2 regions of the Diaphorobacter sp. C33 genome follow, and region 2 is predicted to be linked to the other one. Evidence: riboswitches for the same ligand, from Rfam matches in the RefSeq annotation. Region 2 holds a riboswitch; the other holds the start of a gene.
What was found. A riboswitch is a leader RNA that binds a small molecule or an ion and turns the genes downstream of it on or off. The one in region 2 is predicted to bind cobalamin.
Positions count from the first base shown of each region.

Region 1: it holds a riboswitch for cobalamin, as region 2 does, so the genes downstream of both, bluB (5,6-dimethylbenzimidazole synthase) here and QY917_RS01660 (TonB-dependent receptor) in region 2, are expected to answer to the same signal.

Region 1 is NZ_CP129980.1:1,910,805-1,917,972, forward strand. It holds gene wecB (non-hydrolyzing UDP-N-acetylglucosamine 2-epimerase) at 1-493, opposite strand, end outside; gene cobT (nicotinate-nucleotide--dimethylbenzimidazole phosphoribosyltransferase) at 769-1,827, opposite strand; gene bluB (5,6-dimethylbenzimidazole synthase) at 1,933-2,694, opposite strand; cobalamin riboswitch at 2,739-2,931, opposite strand; gene QY917_RS09075 (cobyric acid synthase) at 2,951-4,432, opposite strand; gene QY917_RS09080 (aminotransferase class I/II-fold pyridoxal phosphate-dependent enzyme) at 4,429-5,433, opposite strand; gene cbiB (adenosylcobinamide-phosphate synthase CbiB) at 5,426-6,403, opposite strand; gene QY917_RS09090 (GspH/FimT family pseudopilin) at 6,582-7,160, shown strand; gene pilV (type IV pilus modification protein PilV) at 7,166-7,168, shown strand, end outside.
Region 2 is NZ_CP129980.1:340,416-347,583, forward strand. It holds gene QY917_RS01650 (cell division protein ZapA) at 365-709, opposite strand; gene QY917_RS01655 (hypothetical protein) at 706-945, opposite strand; cobalamin riboswitch at 980-1,224, shown strand; gene QY917_RS01660 (TonB-dependent receptor) at 1,304-3,184, shown strand; gene QY917_RS01665 (cobyrinate a,c-diamide synthase) at 3,207-4,565, shown strand; gene QY917_RS01670 (bifunctional adenosylcobinamide kinase/adenosylcobinamide-phosphate guanylyltransferase) at 4,562-5,161, shown strand; gene QY917_RS01675 (ABC transporter substrate-binding protein) at 5,158-6,048, shown strand; gene QY917_RS01680 (iron ABC transporter permease) at 6,078-7,127, shown strand; gene QY917_RS01685 (ABC transporter ATP-binding protein) at 7,124-7,168, shown strand, end outside.

The DNA.
Region 1 (7,168 bases), 1.6 Mb from region 2:
CACGCTCCAGCGCCTGCGCTGCACGCAAAGTGGGCGCGAAGTGCAGGCGGCTGATGCGGCTGATCATCTGCCGCAGTCCTTCCTCGGGGAACGGGCGGCGCAGGTTGTAGGTACGCAGCCCAGCCTCGACATGCAACACCGGCACCCCATGGGAAAAGCCCGCCAGCGCTCCCTGGAAGGCGCTTTCGGTATCACCCTGCACGATGACGGCGCTCCAGGGCTGCTGCCCCATCACGCCCTCCAGTTGGCGGCGGCACCCGAGGCTGAAATCCAGGAGCGTGCTTCCCTGGCGCTCGAGCACATGGTCGGGCCGGATATCGAAGCAGTCCAGCATCTGCACGGCCATGTCGCTGTGCTGGCCGGTATGCAGCCACACGGGGCAAACACTTTCCGCGCCTCGCAGGGCGTGATATACCGGTGCCAGCTTGATGATCTCGGGGCGTGTGCCGGAAATGATCAGGACGGGAGCGGGCTGTTCATCGATGCAAGTCATAAGGTGCCTCTCTTCCCTCAACCTATCGATCGGCAGCCCCGGGGCCGCTGCCGTGTAGCCCCTGGCGACACGCGCCGTGATCTTCACGCACCCTTACCAGAGTTTCAATAGGTCACTTTGGTGGAGAAGATTCTTACCGCATTTTCATCAATTGGCAAATTTGATCGATAGCATTTAACTATTTACCCAGTGCGTGATAGGACGGCGTCTGGTTGCACAGCCCCTTCGAATTCCTCATGCGCCCGTCCTGAAGATGGCAAGTGCCGGCAAGACACTTAGCGCATCGCTCCGTCCACCCCGGCCGCTTGAAAACTTGCCATCTCGCGCAGCACGCGGCATGCCGACTCCAGCAACGGCCAAGCCAGAGCGGCACCTGAGCCTTCTCCCAGGCGCAGCCCCAGGTCCAGCAGCGGCTGCGCCTGCAAAGCCTGCAGCATGTGGCCATGGCCCCGTTCGCCGGAGCGATGGGCAAACACACAGCGCTGCAGCACGGCAGGCGCCAGGCGCGCGGCCACCAGCACAGCCGCGCAGGTGATAAAGCCGTCGACCACGATCACACGCCGCTCGGCGGCGGCCTGCAGCACGGCGCCGGTGAGCGTGGCGACTTCAAAACCCCCCAGGGCGGCCAGGGCCTCCAAGGGCTGCGTAGCACCGGCGTTGGCCGCCAGCGCCTGCTCCAGCACGGCCTGCTTGCGCGCGATGCCTGCCGCATCCAGTCCCGTACCGGCACCCGTGCACTCGGCCAGCGGCACGCCCGCCAGACGCGCCAACAGCAGCGACGCCACGGACGTGTTGCCAATACCCATCTCGCCCAGCAGCAGCGCGTTGCCGGGCATGGCGCGCACGATATCCATGCCGTTGCGCAGCGCTTGGGCGCACTGCGCCTCGGTCATCGCAGGGCCGACGCTCGCGTCCTGCGTGCCCGCCGCCACGCGGCAGTGCACCAGGCGGGGCGCACCGGGAACGACGTCGCGCGCGGGTACTTCGCGCGCCACGCCGCAGTCGGCCACGGTGAGCTGAAGGCCGTGCTGGCGCGCCAGCACGCTCACGGCTGCGCCGCCTGCCAGAAAGTTCTCGACCATCTGCCAGGTCACGTCGCTCGGGTAGGCCGATACGCCCTTGGCCGCCAGGCCATGGTCGCCCGCGCACACCAGCATCTGCGGCGCCTGCAGCATGGGTGATTCGGTACCTTGGATCTGGCCCAGACGGAGGGCGAGTTGCTCCAGGCGCCCCAACGCACCCAGTGGTTTGGTCTTGTTGTCCAGCTTGTGTTGCAGGGCCTGCGTCAGCGGCAGATCGGTGAGGTCAGCAACGAAAGGCAGGTCGATGATCATGGCGTGTTTCGATTGTCAAAAAAAGGTCCAGCGCGGCCCCGACTCACGGGGCGCACATCAAGAGGTGGCCGTATTGCGGGGCGGGCCCCATGCGTTGTGGCTGGCTTATGCCGGTGCGGTCTGGCGACTGCACTGCGCCGCAGCCTGGTCGCACCGCAGATGCGCGATGAGCGGCTGCTGGTCGTCGCGCTGCCCCCATTGCTCGAAGTACACCAGGTCTTCCACGGGCAGGCGCGGAAGCCAGCCAGCGGTTTCCAGTTCGGGCTTGGCATGGAAGTGGCTGACGTAGCCGACACACAGGTAGGCGATGGGGGTGATGCCCTTGGGAATACCCAGCGCCTGCTGCAGGTCGGCCTGGTGAAAGATGCTCACCCATCCCACCCCAAGCCCTTCGGCGCGCGCGGCGAGCCACAGGTTTTGCACGGCACAGACGCTGCTGTACAGGTCCATGGTTTTCATGTGGGTACGCCCTACCACCACCGGACCGGTGCGCTCGCGGTCGCACGTGATGCAGAGGCCGATGGGCGACTCCAGAATGCCCTCGAGCTTGAGACGCTGGTATACCGCGCGCTTGTCGCCCTCGAACATACCGGCCGCTTCGGCATGGGCCTTGGCGAAGGCATCATGCACCCGGCGCTTGGTGTCCTGCGAACGGACCACGAGGAAGTTCCATGGCTGCATGAAGCCTACGGAAGGCGCATAGTGCGCCGCGGTCAGGATGCGGCTGAGCACCTCGTCCGGTACCGGGGTGGGCAGAAACTGCCCCCGCACATCACGGCGTGAAAAAATGGTGTGGTAAATGGCGTCGCGGGCCTCTTGCGTAAAGGCGTGAACGCTTTGCGTGGCTTGCGCCTGCGCGGTATTCATGGCAGTCCCCTGTGCGTGAATAGGTCGCACGCTGCCTGGCCTTGCAGCGCGATGAACGTTCAGGCCGGTCTTCTGGCTTGGATTCATCTGACCCGCCGCGCCTTCCCAGCCTTGGCGGCCAGTGGCATTGAGCGGGGGTCATCTTCCTTACAGCGTTGGGCACGCGGCGGACTCCAACCGCCTTCCCGATTCTCCCTTTGCCTTGCGGCAGCGGGCACCTGAGGACGGGGATGATAACAACCGCAGTTATCGTCCTTTACTGCACAGCGAGGGCATCCAACGTCCCGGGCTCGAAGTGCCGTGCGATGCCGGCGGCCAGCCCCTCAAACACCGCATCCAGCGTCGGAGCATCGGCACCGAACAGCGCCCGCAGCACGGCTGCGTCCTCGAACAGGCCGTGCAGGTACAGGCCCAGCACATTGCCCCCGGGGTTCTGCCACGCCAACCCGGGCATGAGTTCGCGCGCTACATCGCCGCTGGCTGCCATGGCCGGGTGCTGCGCAGTCTGGCCGTGGTGGATTTCGTAGCCTTGCACAGCCACGCCGGCGAGATGCCGCCAGACGCCTTGTACGGCGCCGAAGCACTGGCGCGTGGGCCGCACGGTCTTGGTGGCCTCGAAGCTCGTCACCAACGGCAGCAGGCCCAGGCCGGGGCCATTGCCGTCCACCCCCACGGTGTCGATCAACGCCTCGCCGAGCATCTGCAGTCCACCGCAGACTCCGAGCACACGGCCACCGCGTGCCGCATGGGCAGCAATCGCCGCGTCCAACCCCTGTGCGCGCAGCCAGGCCAGGTCAGCCGCCGTGGCCTTGCTGCCGGGCAGGACGATCCAGTCGGCGCCCTCCACATCCGCTGGGCTGCGCGCCCAGGACAGACGCACACCCGGCACATTTTTGAGCGGCTGGAATTCGTCCAGATTGCTGATGCGCGGATACGCCACCACGGCGATGCGCGTATGCACGGCACCGACGGCGGTGGAGCGCATGTCGAACACGCCGTCCTCCTCGGGCAGGCCATGGTTCCACTGCATCGGAATGGTGGCGACGACGGGCACGCCGGTCTTGTCCTGCAGCATTTGCGGCGCGGGCGCCAGCAGTGCCTCGTCGCCACGGAACTTGTTGAGCACGAAGCCAGCGATGAGCGCGCGTTCTTCCTCGGGCAGCAACGCCCATGTGCCAAACAGGTGGGCAAAGGCGCCACCGCGGTCGATATCCGTCACCAGCAGGCAGCGCGCCTCAGCATGGCGCGCCACGCGCATGTTGACCACGTCGCTGGCGTGCAGATTGATCTCTGCCGGCGAGCCCGCGCCTTCGATGACCACCACGTCGTTCTCTGCCCGCAGTGCGTCCAGCGCCGCCGCGATCTGCGGCCACACACGCTGGCTGCGGCCGCGCCATGGCAGTTGCGAAAGCTCATCGCTCACCTGTCCCAGCAGCACCACCTGGCTCTTCGTGTCCGCTTCGGGCTTGAGCAGCAGCGGGTTCATGCGCACGTCGGGCACGGCCCGCGCTGCCAGCGCCTGGAAATACTGGGCACTGCCAATCTCGCCGAACTGCTCGCCCGGTGCAGCCACCACGCGCGCGTTGTTGCTCATGTTCTGCGCCTTGAAAGGCGCCACCTTCAGGCCCTGGTTGCTGTAGTAGCGGCACAGCGCGGTGGCCAGCCAGCTCTTGCCCGCGCCGCTGGTGGTGCCCAGCACCATGACGCAGCGCGCCGGCCCGGGTCGGGTCTTGTTCATTGCGATTCCTTGTAGAGGCGCCACGATACCTCCAACGCCCGCTGCGACTGCGGTGGCAGCACGCCCAGGCGCACATGCCCGGGCAGGCCAAACGAGGTGCAGTCGCGCAGCTTGACGCCACGCGAGCGCAGCCATTGCAGGAAGGTCCCCACATCTTGCACCGGCGGACATGCCGTGAAGAAGTTGGCGAGACTGCCCGGCGCAACGGCCCAGCCCAGGGCCGCGCACAGCGCCAGTTGCGCGGCCTTCCATTCGCGCAGGGTCGCCAGCGATTGCGCGAGCCATGCCTGCGTATCCGGCCGGACCCAGGCCGCCAACAGGGCAACACCGTCGGCACCGACCGGCCAGGAGGCCGCCAGCGCCTGCACAGCGGCGACACTGCCATCGGCGACCGCGGCACTCGGCGCAATGGCATAGGCCGCGCGTACGCCGGTCAGGCCCAGCGCCTTGTTGGGCGTCAACATCTGCCAGGCGGCATCAGGCGCTACGGTGGCGGCTCCCTCCAGGCGCAGGGGTGCATAGGCGCAGTCCAGTATGCGCAACACGCCGACAGGGGCCGGGGCGCACCACGCCGTCAGTGCAGCATCGGTCGTTCCCAACGGGCTGGCGGGTTCGCACGCCCAGTGCAGCGCCGGCTCAGAAGAAGGTGTGTGGCGGCAGTCCAGCCCCCACACTTGGGCCGCGCGGGTGTAGTCGCCGTAGCCATGCGCGGGCACAGCGACCTGGCGCACGCCGCTGCGTGCCGCGTGCGTGGTGATGCGATGAATGAACTCGCTGGCGCTGGCGGCGAGCACCACGCGCTGCACCGCCACGCCGTGGAACGTGGCAATCTGCGCGCGCAGCGCGGTGTAGGCCGGGTCGGGGTAGTGGATGAAGTCACTCTGCCGGAGCGCCGCGATGGCCTGCGGACAAGGACCGCAGGCGTTGGCGTTGGTGGAGAAGTCATGCAGCGGCACACCCAGCGCATCCGGGCCGCCGTGCTGTGGCGCATGGTCAGACATGGGTGTGCACTATAGCTATCAATAACAGAGCTGTTACCGCAAGCACCACAAGCGCTAGCAGTGTTTTTGATGCCAAATGCACCGCACGCTGCGTGTCCGCGGCCTGGGGCGCACGCCCGGGGGCGTTCAACACGTACACACCTGGTTTGGACAGGCGCACCCCCAACGCCAGCGCCATCGCCCCCATAGGCCACCCGCCGTTGGGCGACGGCGTGAGGCGCGACTGCGCGCGCAGATCACTCCAGCGGGCGCCGTTGCCACGCGACACACCCCACAACAGCACCGCCGTGATGCGCGCGGGCAGCCAGGACAGCACATCGTCCGCACGCGCCGCCCACTTGCCCGCCCATTGCCAGTAGCGCCCACCGCGCATGCCGGGGTATCCCCACATCGCGTCGGCCGTATTGGCAAAGCGGTAAAGCGCCGCACCGGGCAGGCCCAGCAGCACGAACCAGAACAGCGGCGCAATCACGGAGTCGCTGAGGTTCTCGGCCAGGGATTCAATGGCGCTCTCGCGCACGGCCGCCGCATCGAGCCCTTGCACATCACGGCTGACCAGCCAGGACAGTCGCTCGCGCCCCGCATCTAGCGACTGCGCGAGCGCATCTTCCACCGCCAGCACTTCCCCGCGCAGCATGCGCCAGGCCAGCATAGGTTTCAGCAGCAATCCCACTACGAGCGCTGCACCCCAGACGGGAAGCAACGCGATGGCGACCCACTGCAAAGCGCTGGATACTATTAAAACGATAGCTGCTAGCGCACACCAGACAAGCGTTGCAGCGCAAAAAGACCGTATATCCCGGCCTGTGGCCTGCAGCGGCGCGATGCGCATCCCTGCCCACCCCAGCGCCCGCCCCATCCACACGACGGGGTGAAAGGCAGCAGGGGGCTCGCCCCAGCGGCCGTCGATGGCCAGCGCCAGCGGTAGGGCGCAAGCCAGGAGGAAAGGATCCAAAGTCCAGAGCGGCATGGGGCGAGCCTAACGTGAATACAAGCGATACACGGAAGCCGCGCGGTTCGCGCTAACTCATGCTTTGTCGGACACCGGATCTGCTGACCACACGTCTCAATGCGCCGTCTGTCGGCACTAACCCCCCGCTCATCCTTCGTTCCAAACACATGCAATGAATTCTGCCTAGCATGCCGGCATGCAACTCCCGCACGCACCTTCCAGACAGCACTGGCCTCAGACTGCCGAACGCGGTTTCACCGTCATCGAGCTGATGGTGGTGGTGACCATCATGGCCGTCCTTGCAGCGCTTGCTACGCCTAGTTTCACTCCGATCATTGAAGGATGGCGCGTGCGGCAGGCAGCCAACGGCCTGGAATCCACACTGTATTACGCGCGATCCGAAGCTATCAAGCGGGGGGGCAATGTCGTCATACAGAAGTTGCCCAGCAGCACGAGTTGCACGGCAGACAATGTGGACGACTGGAACTGCGGCTGGCAAGTTTTGTCCTGCAGCAGTATCAACGCCAGCGGCACCTGCGCTGACCCTGAAGTGCTTCAGAGCTTTGAAACACCTGCCAGGCTAGAGGTCACGCGAAGCAGCGGTGGCGCGCGCATCCAACTCAACCGCTGGGGCTTGGTGGATGGCACCTGGCTTGGGTTCAGTCTGGTTCCACTGGGCAAGAGCCTTTCCAACTCCGCCGCACGAGGCGTCTGCATGAGCTCGGGCGGGCGAGTCCGAATCATCCCCCCCGAGGATATCCCTTGCACCGGGTAACACCCATG
Region 2 (7,168 bases):
ACCAAGGTCTGCTCTGTGCCTTGCAGATGGGTGGGTTGCGCGCGCTGGCCGCGGAGCGCCGGATTTTCTGAGCAGGTATTGAGGTCGCTGGCACTCACCCGGAGCGAGGGCGCAAGCGATTACCAGAGAAAAGGTGTCTGCGAATGCCACCGGACCGGCATCCTGAACCGGGGGTTCAGGTGGGCGAGGGCAGCCAGGCGTTGGGTTCATCTGACGCGAGATGATCACGCTCACCGGGCGATGTACCAAGCCCGTGCTCAATGAGCATTGGTTCAAGGAAATATAAAGCCCGGCAGCATCGCAGACATGTTCATTGTAGTGGGCTGCCCGTGTGCGGCCAGGGGCCGGGCTTTTACCGTAATGGTTATAGGAGGCGCCCATCCTCGCCCAGCGCCTCGTCCAGGCGCAGGAGCAACTGCTGCACGCGCTCATCGCTGTCGTGCACGTGCGGCGCGACCGGGGTGGGGACGATGCGCGCAGGGGCTGAGGCGGCTGCCAAATCGGCGGCTTCGCGGTCGGCGATCTCGAAAGCCAGGTTGAGCGCCGCCAGCACGGCGATGCGCTCACGCGCGCGTACCTTGCCCGCGTCACGGATGCGCGTCATGGCGGTATCCACGCGCTCGACCGCCTCCAGCAGGCGCGACTCCTGGCCGTCGGGGCAGGCCAGGAGATAGCTTTGCTGGAGGATCTGTACCTCGATCTGCTTCATGGCGCGTCTTTCGTCTCGGCAGTGCCGGGGAGTTCGGGCTCGGCAGGCAGGCGGTCCAGCAATGCGTTCACGCGCGCACGGGCCGCCTGCAGGCGGGATTGGAGGGAATCGCGCTCCTGGGTGAGCGCCGCGACCTGTTGCGCCAACAGGGCATTGGTGCGCTGCAACTCGGCATGGCGCAGCAGCAGCCGCTCAACGCGCTCGGCGATCTGGTCGATGGAAGAGGGGGAGGCCATACGCTGCCGATTGTAGGGATCGGCGTGCGAACCATCGTAAAATTGCGCAGTTGGTGCTCGCGGCGTGGTTCACATGCCGCAGTTCAACGGGAAGCAGGGAGGGGCCCTCCGTCATGGAGTGCGTCCTGTGCCTGCGCTGCCCCCGCAACGGTCAGCGGATGAGCCGTACTTCGGCTCCCTCTTCATTGACAAGCCACTGAGCGCCTTGAACAAGCGTTTGGGAAGGCGATGCAGAGCGTTCCGCCAGCCCGGATACCGGCCAACGAGGTGGCTCCGCGTTTCCTTTTGTGAAACCTGGGCCGTTATGCCCAGGTGCCGACGGGGAGGTCGGCCGTGGCGATCTCTCTGTTTGCCCCACATGACAAACACCCGTCCGTTCAATGTGCGCTTGAGTGCGCTTTCCGTGCACGCGCGCGTCGCCGTGCTGCCGCTGGCGCTGGCCGCCGCTTTCCCCGCCGTGTCCCAGACCCTGCTGGCCCAGGCAGCCACAGAACCCCAACTGCGTGAAACCGTCATCACGGCAACCCGCGTGGCCCGGCCGCTGGCCGACATCGTGTCCGATGTGTCCGTCATCGACCGTGAAACCATCGAGGCCAGCGGCGCGGTAGGCGTCATTGACGTGATCTCGCGCCTGCCAGGCGTGCAGATCACGCGCAATGGCGGCCAGGGCAGCAGTGGCAGCGTCTACCTGCGCGGCGCGGAGTCGCGCTTTACCGCCGTGTACCTGGACGGCGTGCGCCTGGACTCGCAATCCACCGGCGGCGTGGTGTGGGAGCAAATCCCGTTGTCGCAGATCGACCGCATCGAGGTCGTGCGCGGGCCAGCGGCTGCTGTGTACGGCTCGGATGCCATGGGAGGCGTGATCCAGCTCTTCACCAAAAAGGGCGAGGGTGCGCCGGCGCCCTACGTGGGCGTGGGCCTGGGCAACCAGGGCACGCGGACGGTGCAGGCCGGCGTGAGTGGCGGCACCGAGCAGGTGGACTATGCGCTGGGGCTGTCGCATGAGCGCGCCGATGGCTTCAGTGCCCGCGTAGGCTCCGCCTACAACCCGGACAAAGACGGCTACCGCCGCACCTCTGCCAATGCCCGACTGGGCGTGCAGTTCGACACGACCCATCGCCTGGAGGGCACGCTGCTGGCCAGCAACCTCAACTCGCAGTACGACGGCAGCAAAACGGCCGACGACCGCAATCACCACCAATTGCGCACGGCCAGCCTGGCATGGCTGGCCAAGTGGAGCGACGTGTACAGCACGCGCTTGCAGGTCACGCAGGGGCAGAGTGAATACAGCACCCGGCCCAACTTCTACATGACCGAGACCACGCTGCACAATTACCTGCTGCAAAACGAGTGGCGCCTGGGCGCGCATCTGTTCACAGCCGCGCTGGAGCGCCGCGAGGACGAACTGCACAACCCCGCCACCGAGTTCGTGGGCGACCTCCAGCGTGACCGCTCACAGAACGCGCTCGCGCTGGGCTATGGCCTGAACCAGGGCGCCCATACGCTGCAGGCCAACCTGCGCTATGACGACGACAGCGAGTTCGGCGGCAAAAGCACGGGCAGCCTGTCCTATGGCTACGCCATTACGCCGCAGTGGCGCGTCACCGCAGCGGCCGGCACGTCCTTCCGCGCACCCACGCTCTACCACCGCTTCAGCGAATACGGCGCGCCCGACCTGCAGCCCGAGAAGGGGCGCAACGTGGAGCTGGGCGCGCGGTGGACACAAGGAGAGAGCAGCGTGGGTGTCGTGGCGTACCGCAACCGCGTCAGCAACCTCATCAATTTCGGCGCCGCGGGCCGCTGTGATTCCAGCTTCGGCTGCTACGAGAACGTGGGCCGCGCCGAGTACAAGGGCGTGACGCTGTCGGCCGCGCACCGCATCGCGGGCGTGTCGCTGCATGGCTCCATCGACTGGCAGAACCCGCGTGACCTGGACAGCGGCAAACTGCTGGCGCGCCGTGCCAAGCGCTACGCCACGCTGGGTGCCGACACCTTGGTGGCAGGCTGGACGCTGGGGGCAGAGCTCTACGCATCCGCGCGCCGGTACGACAACGCGGCCAACACCAACGTACTGGGCGGCTACACCACGCTCAACCTCTACACCAGCAAGCGCGTGGCGCGCGACGTGACGCTGCTGGCCCGCGTCGACAACCTGGCCGACAAGGACTACCAGTTGGCGCGCACCTACGCCACCGGCGGCCGCACGTTCTACGTGGGCCTGAAGTGGGAGCCGCAGTAACGCCATCACCGACTGCCACACCATGAGCCGCTGTCCCGCCCTGGTCATCGCCGCGCCCGCCTCTGGGCAGGGCAAGACCACCGTCACCGCCGCTTTGGCGCGCCTGCACACACGCCAAGGCCGGCGCGTGCGGGTGTTCAAGTGTGGGCCCGACTTCCTGGACCCGCACTGGCACCAATTGGCCAGCGGCGCCCCCGTGCACCAGCTCGATCTGTGGATGACCGGCGCGGCAGATTGCGCGCAGCGCCTGCGCGCCGCGGCGGCCGAAGCAGACCTGCTGCTCATCGAAGGGGTGATGGGGTTGTTCGACGGCGAGCACAGCGTGGGCGACCTGGCGCAGCGCTTCGGCATACCGGTGCTTGCGGTGGTGGATGCCTCTGCCATGGGGGGCACGCTGGGCGCCATCGTGCATGGGCTGCGGCACTACCGTGCGGGCCTGCCATGGGCCGGTGTCTTGGCCAACCGCGTGGCGGGCGACCGCCATGCGCAGATGCTGCGGGACGGCTTGGCCGACGCTGCGGACTGGCTGGGTGCGCTGCCACGGGTCGTGGGTGATGCTGCGGGCGGCAGGGAGCCTGGTGGCCTTCTGCCCGAGCGGCACCTGGGACTGGTGGCAGCGCACGAACTGCCCGATGCCCTGCAGCGGCTGGACGCCGTGGCCGATGCGCTGGCCGTCACGCCCCTGGGCCGCATGTCCGCCGCGGACCTGCAGCGCTGGGCGGTGGACTTTGGCGGCACGCCCGTGGGCCGTGCCGCCATCACGCCGCTGCTGGCCGGCCGCACCGTGGCCGTGGCGGCGGATGAGGCTTTCTGCTTCATCTACGAAGCCAACATCGATACCCTGCAGCAGCTGGGCGCGCGCGTGGTGCGCTTTTCGCCGCTGTGCGACGCTGCGCTGCCAGCCTGCGACGCGCTGTGGCTGCCCGGCGGCTACCCCGAGCTGCACGCCGATGCGCTGGCCGCCAATACGGCCTTGCGCGACAGCCTGCAGGCGCACGTGGCGGCGGGTCGGCCCGTGTGGGCGGAGTGCGGCGGCATGATGGCGCTGCTGGAGTCCATCACCTTGGCCGACGGGCGCCGCGTGCCCCTGTGGGGGCTGCTGCCGGGTCATGCCACCATGCAGCGGCGCCTGGCCGCGCTGGGGCCGCGCGCGCTGCGCATGGGCACGCATGAGTTGCGCGGCCACACCTTTCACTACTCGGTCACCGACAGCCCGGCCGCCGTGTGCGCACACGCCCAGCGTCCCGATCACGCAAGGGCACCGGACGGCGGTGAAGCCGTGTACCGCCACGGCAGCATCCACGCGAGCTACTTTCACGCATGGTTTGCGTCCAGCCCGCAGGCGACCGCAGCTTTGCTGGGCGCGGAGGCGGGGCCATGAACGCGGCGCCGCAGACCATCGCCCGCAGTGAACTCATCCTGGGTGGGCAAAAGAGCGGCAAGTCGCGCCGCGCCGAACTGCTGGCGCGCCAGTGGCTGCAGGCCGCGCTGGCACACCGCGCGCTGCTGCTGGCCACCGGCCAGCCGTGGGACGACGAGATGCGTGCGCGCATTGCCCGCCACCAGCGCGAGCGTGCCGAGCGTGTGCCCGGCCTGCAGACCGAGGAAGAGCCGCGCGATCTGGCTCACGCCCTGGTGTGCCACAGCACCCCACAGACCCTGATCGTCGTGGACTGCCTCACCCTGTGGCTCACCAACTGGCTCATGCCGGCCGAACCCCAAGATGTAGAGCAAAAACAGCCTCTAGCGCGCGATTGGCAAGCGCAGGCAGCTCACTTTTTTGAAGCGTTGACGCACGCGCCCGGCCCCGTGGTGCTGGTGGGCAACGAGATCGGCCTGGGCGTGATCCCCCTGGGGCGCGAAGTGCGCGCCTTCGTGGACGCGCTGGGCGCCCTGAACCAGCGCGCGGCGGCAGCCTGCCAGCGCGTCACGCTGATGGCGGCGGGCCTGCCGCTTACCCTGAAGGACGCACCATGATGCCTCTTCGCTGGCGCCGCCAGCTTGCTGCCGCCGGCTGGCTGCTGGGCCTGCTGCTGGCCTTGCCCAGCGCCCACGCGGTGACCATCACCGACGACCGGGGCCGCGCGCTGCGATTCGACCAGCCGCCCCAGCGCATCGTGAGCCTGCTGCCGTCGCTGACCGAGAGCGTGTGCGAGCTGCAGCGCTGTGAGCGCCTGGTGGGGGTGGACCGCTACTCCAACTGGCCCGCGTCCGTGCGGCGCCTGCCCCAGGTGGGCGGCGGGCTGGACCCGAACATCGAGGCCATCGTCGCACTGCGCCCGGACGTGGTACTGCTGTCGGTCAGCAGCCGCGTCAGCGACCGGCTGGAGGCGCTGGGCGTGAAGGTGCTGGCGCTGGACCACAAGACCCATGCGGACGTGCGCCGCGTGCTGGGGGTGCTGGGTGAACTGCTGGCCGTTCCCCCGGAGCACGGCGCGGAGCGCGTGTGGCGCGTGATCGATGCCGCCGTGCAGGCCGCCGCGCAGTCGCTGCCGCAGCGCGCGCGCGGGGCGCGGGTGTTCTTCGAGGTCAGCCGCGGCCCCTATGCGGCGGGGGCCAGTTCGTTCATCGGCGAGACGCTGGTGCGCCTGGGCGCGCGCAACGTGGTCCCGCCCGAGCTGGGGCCCTTTCCGCGCCTCAATCCCGAGTTCGTCCTGCGCGCACAGCCCGACGTATTGATGGTGGCCAACCGCAGCATGCAGCCCATGACCCAATACCCGGGGTGGAACCACCTGGCCGCGGTCAAGGCGGGCCGCGTGTGCGACTTCGGTCCCGAACTGTCAGACGTGGTGGTGCGCCCCGGCCCGCGCATGGCTGAGGCCGCGCGCATCATGGCCCGCTGCCTGGCGGAGAAGTACGAATGAGCGCGCGCCTCCCGCAGCCCTCTACCATGATGGCGACCACCGCCATGCCAGCAACCTATGCCACCTCCTTACACCCCGACGCCAGCGGCCGCCGCGCGCGCTGGCTGGGCCTGTGGCTGCTGGCCGCCAGCGTGGCGCTGCTGCTGCTCGGCGCCAGCGTCGGCAGCACGGGCTTTGGCAGCTTGCTGAACCTGCGCGGCGACCCGCTGGCGCAGCAGATCGTGTGGGACATCCGCCTGCCGCGCACACTGGGCGCATGGTTGGCCGGCGCGCTGCTGGGGCTGGCGGGCGCCATTGCCCAGGGGCTCTTTCGCAACCCGCTGGCCGACCCGTACCTGCTGGGCAGCGCGTCGGGCGCGGCGCTGGGCGGCGCCGTGGCCATGGCCGTTCTGGGTGTGTCGCCCAGCACGGCGAGCTGGCTGGCGCGACTGGGCGTGACGGGCTTGGCCTTCGCGGGTGCTGCGGGCGCCGTGCTGCTGACGCTGGTGTTGGCGCGTGGTGTGCAACACACGCTGCGCCTGCTGCTGGCGGGCGTAATCGTGGGCGTGGTGCTTGGCGCTGCGCGCGACCTGATCCAGGTGGCGCAGCCCGCCATTCTGGAGCCGATGCAGGTCTTCACCATGGGCAGTTCGGCCTTCGTGGGCTGGCAGGCCTGCGCCATCATGGCTGGCGGCTGGCTGCTGTGTGCCGCCACGGCCTGGGCGTTGTCGCGGCTGCTGGACGGGTTGATGCTGGGCGAAGCCACGGCCGCCAGCCTGGGCCTGCCCATCGTGCCCATGCGCGCGGGGCTGGTGCTGGCGCTGGCCCTGGCCACCGGCACGGCCGTGGCGCACACTGGGCTGATTGCCTTCGTCGGGCTGGCGGCGCCGCACCTCGTGCGCTCGATCGCGCGCGTCACCCACCAGTGGCATGTATGGCTGTCCAGCCTGATGGGCGCGGTGCTGCTGCTGGCCGCCGACATCCTGGCGCGTTGGGTGGTGGCGCCGCAGGAACTGCCCGTGGGCGTGCTCACCGCCGCGCTGGGCGGCAGCTACCTGCTGTGGCTCATGCACCGCCGGGTGTTGGGAAGCTCGCTATGAAGAACATAGCTGTTAGCGCACGCCAGATAAGCGCCAGTATC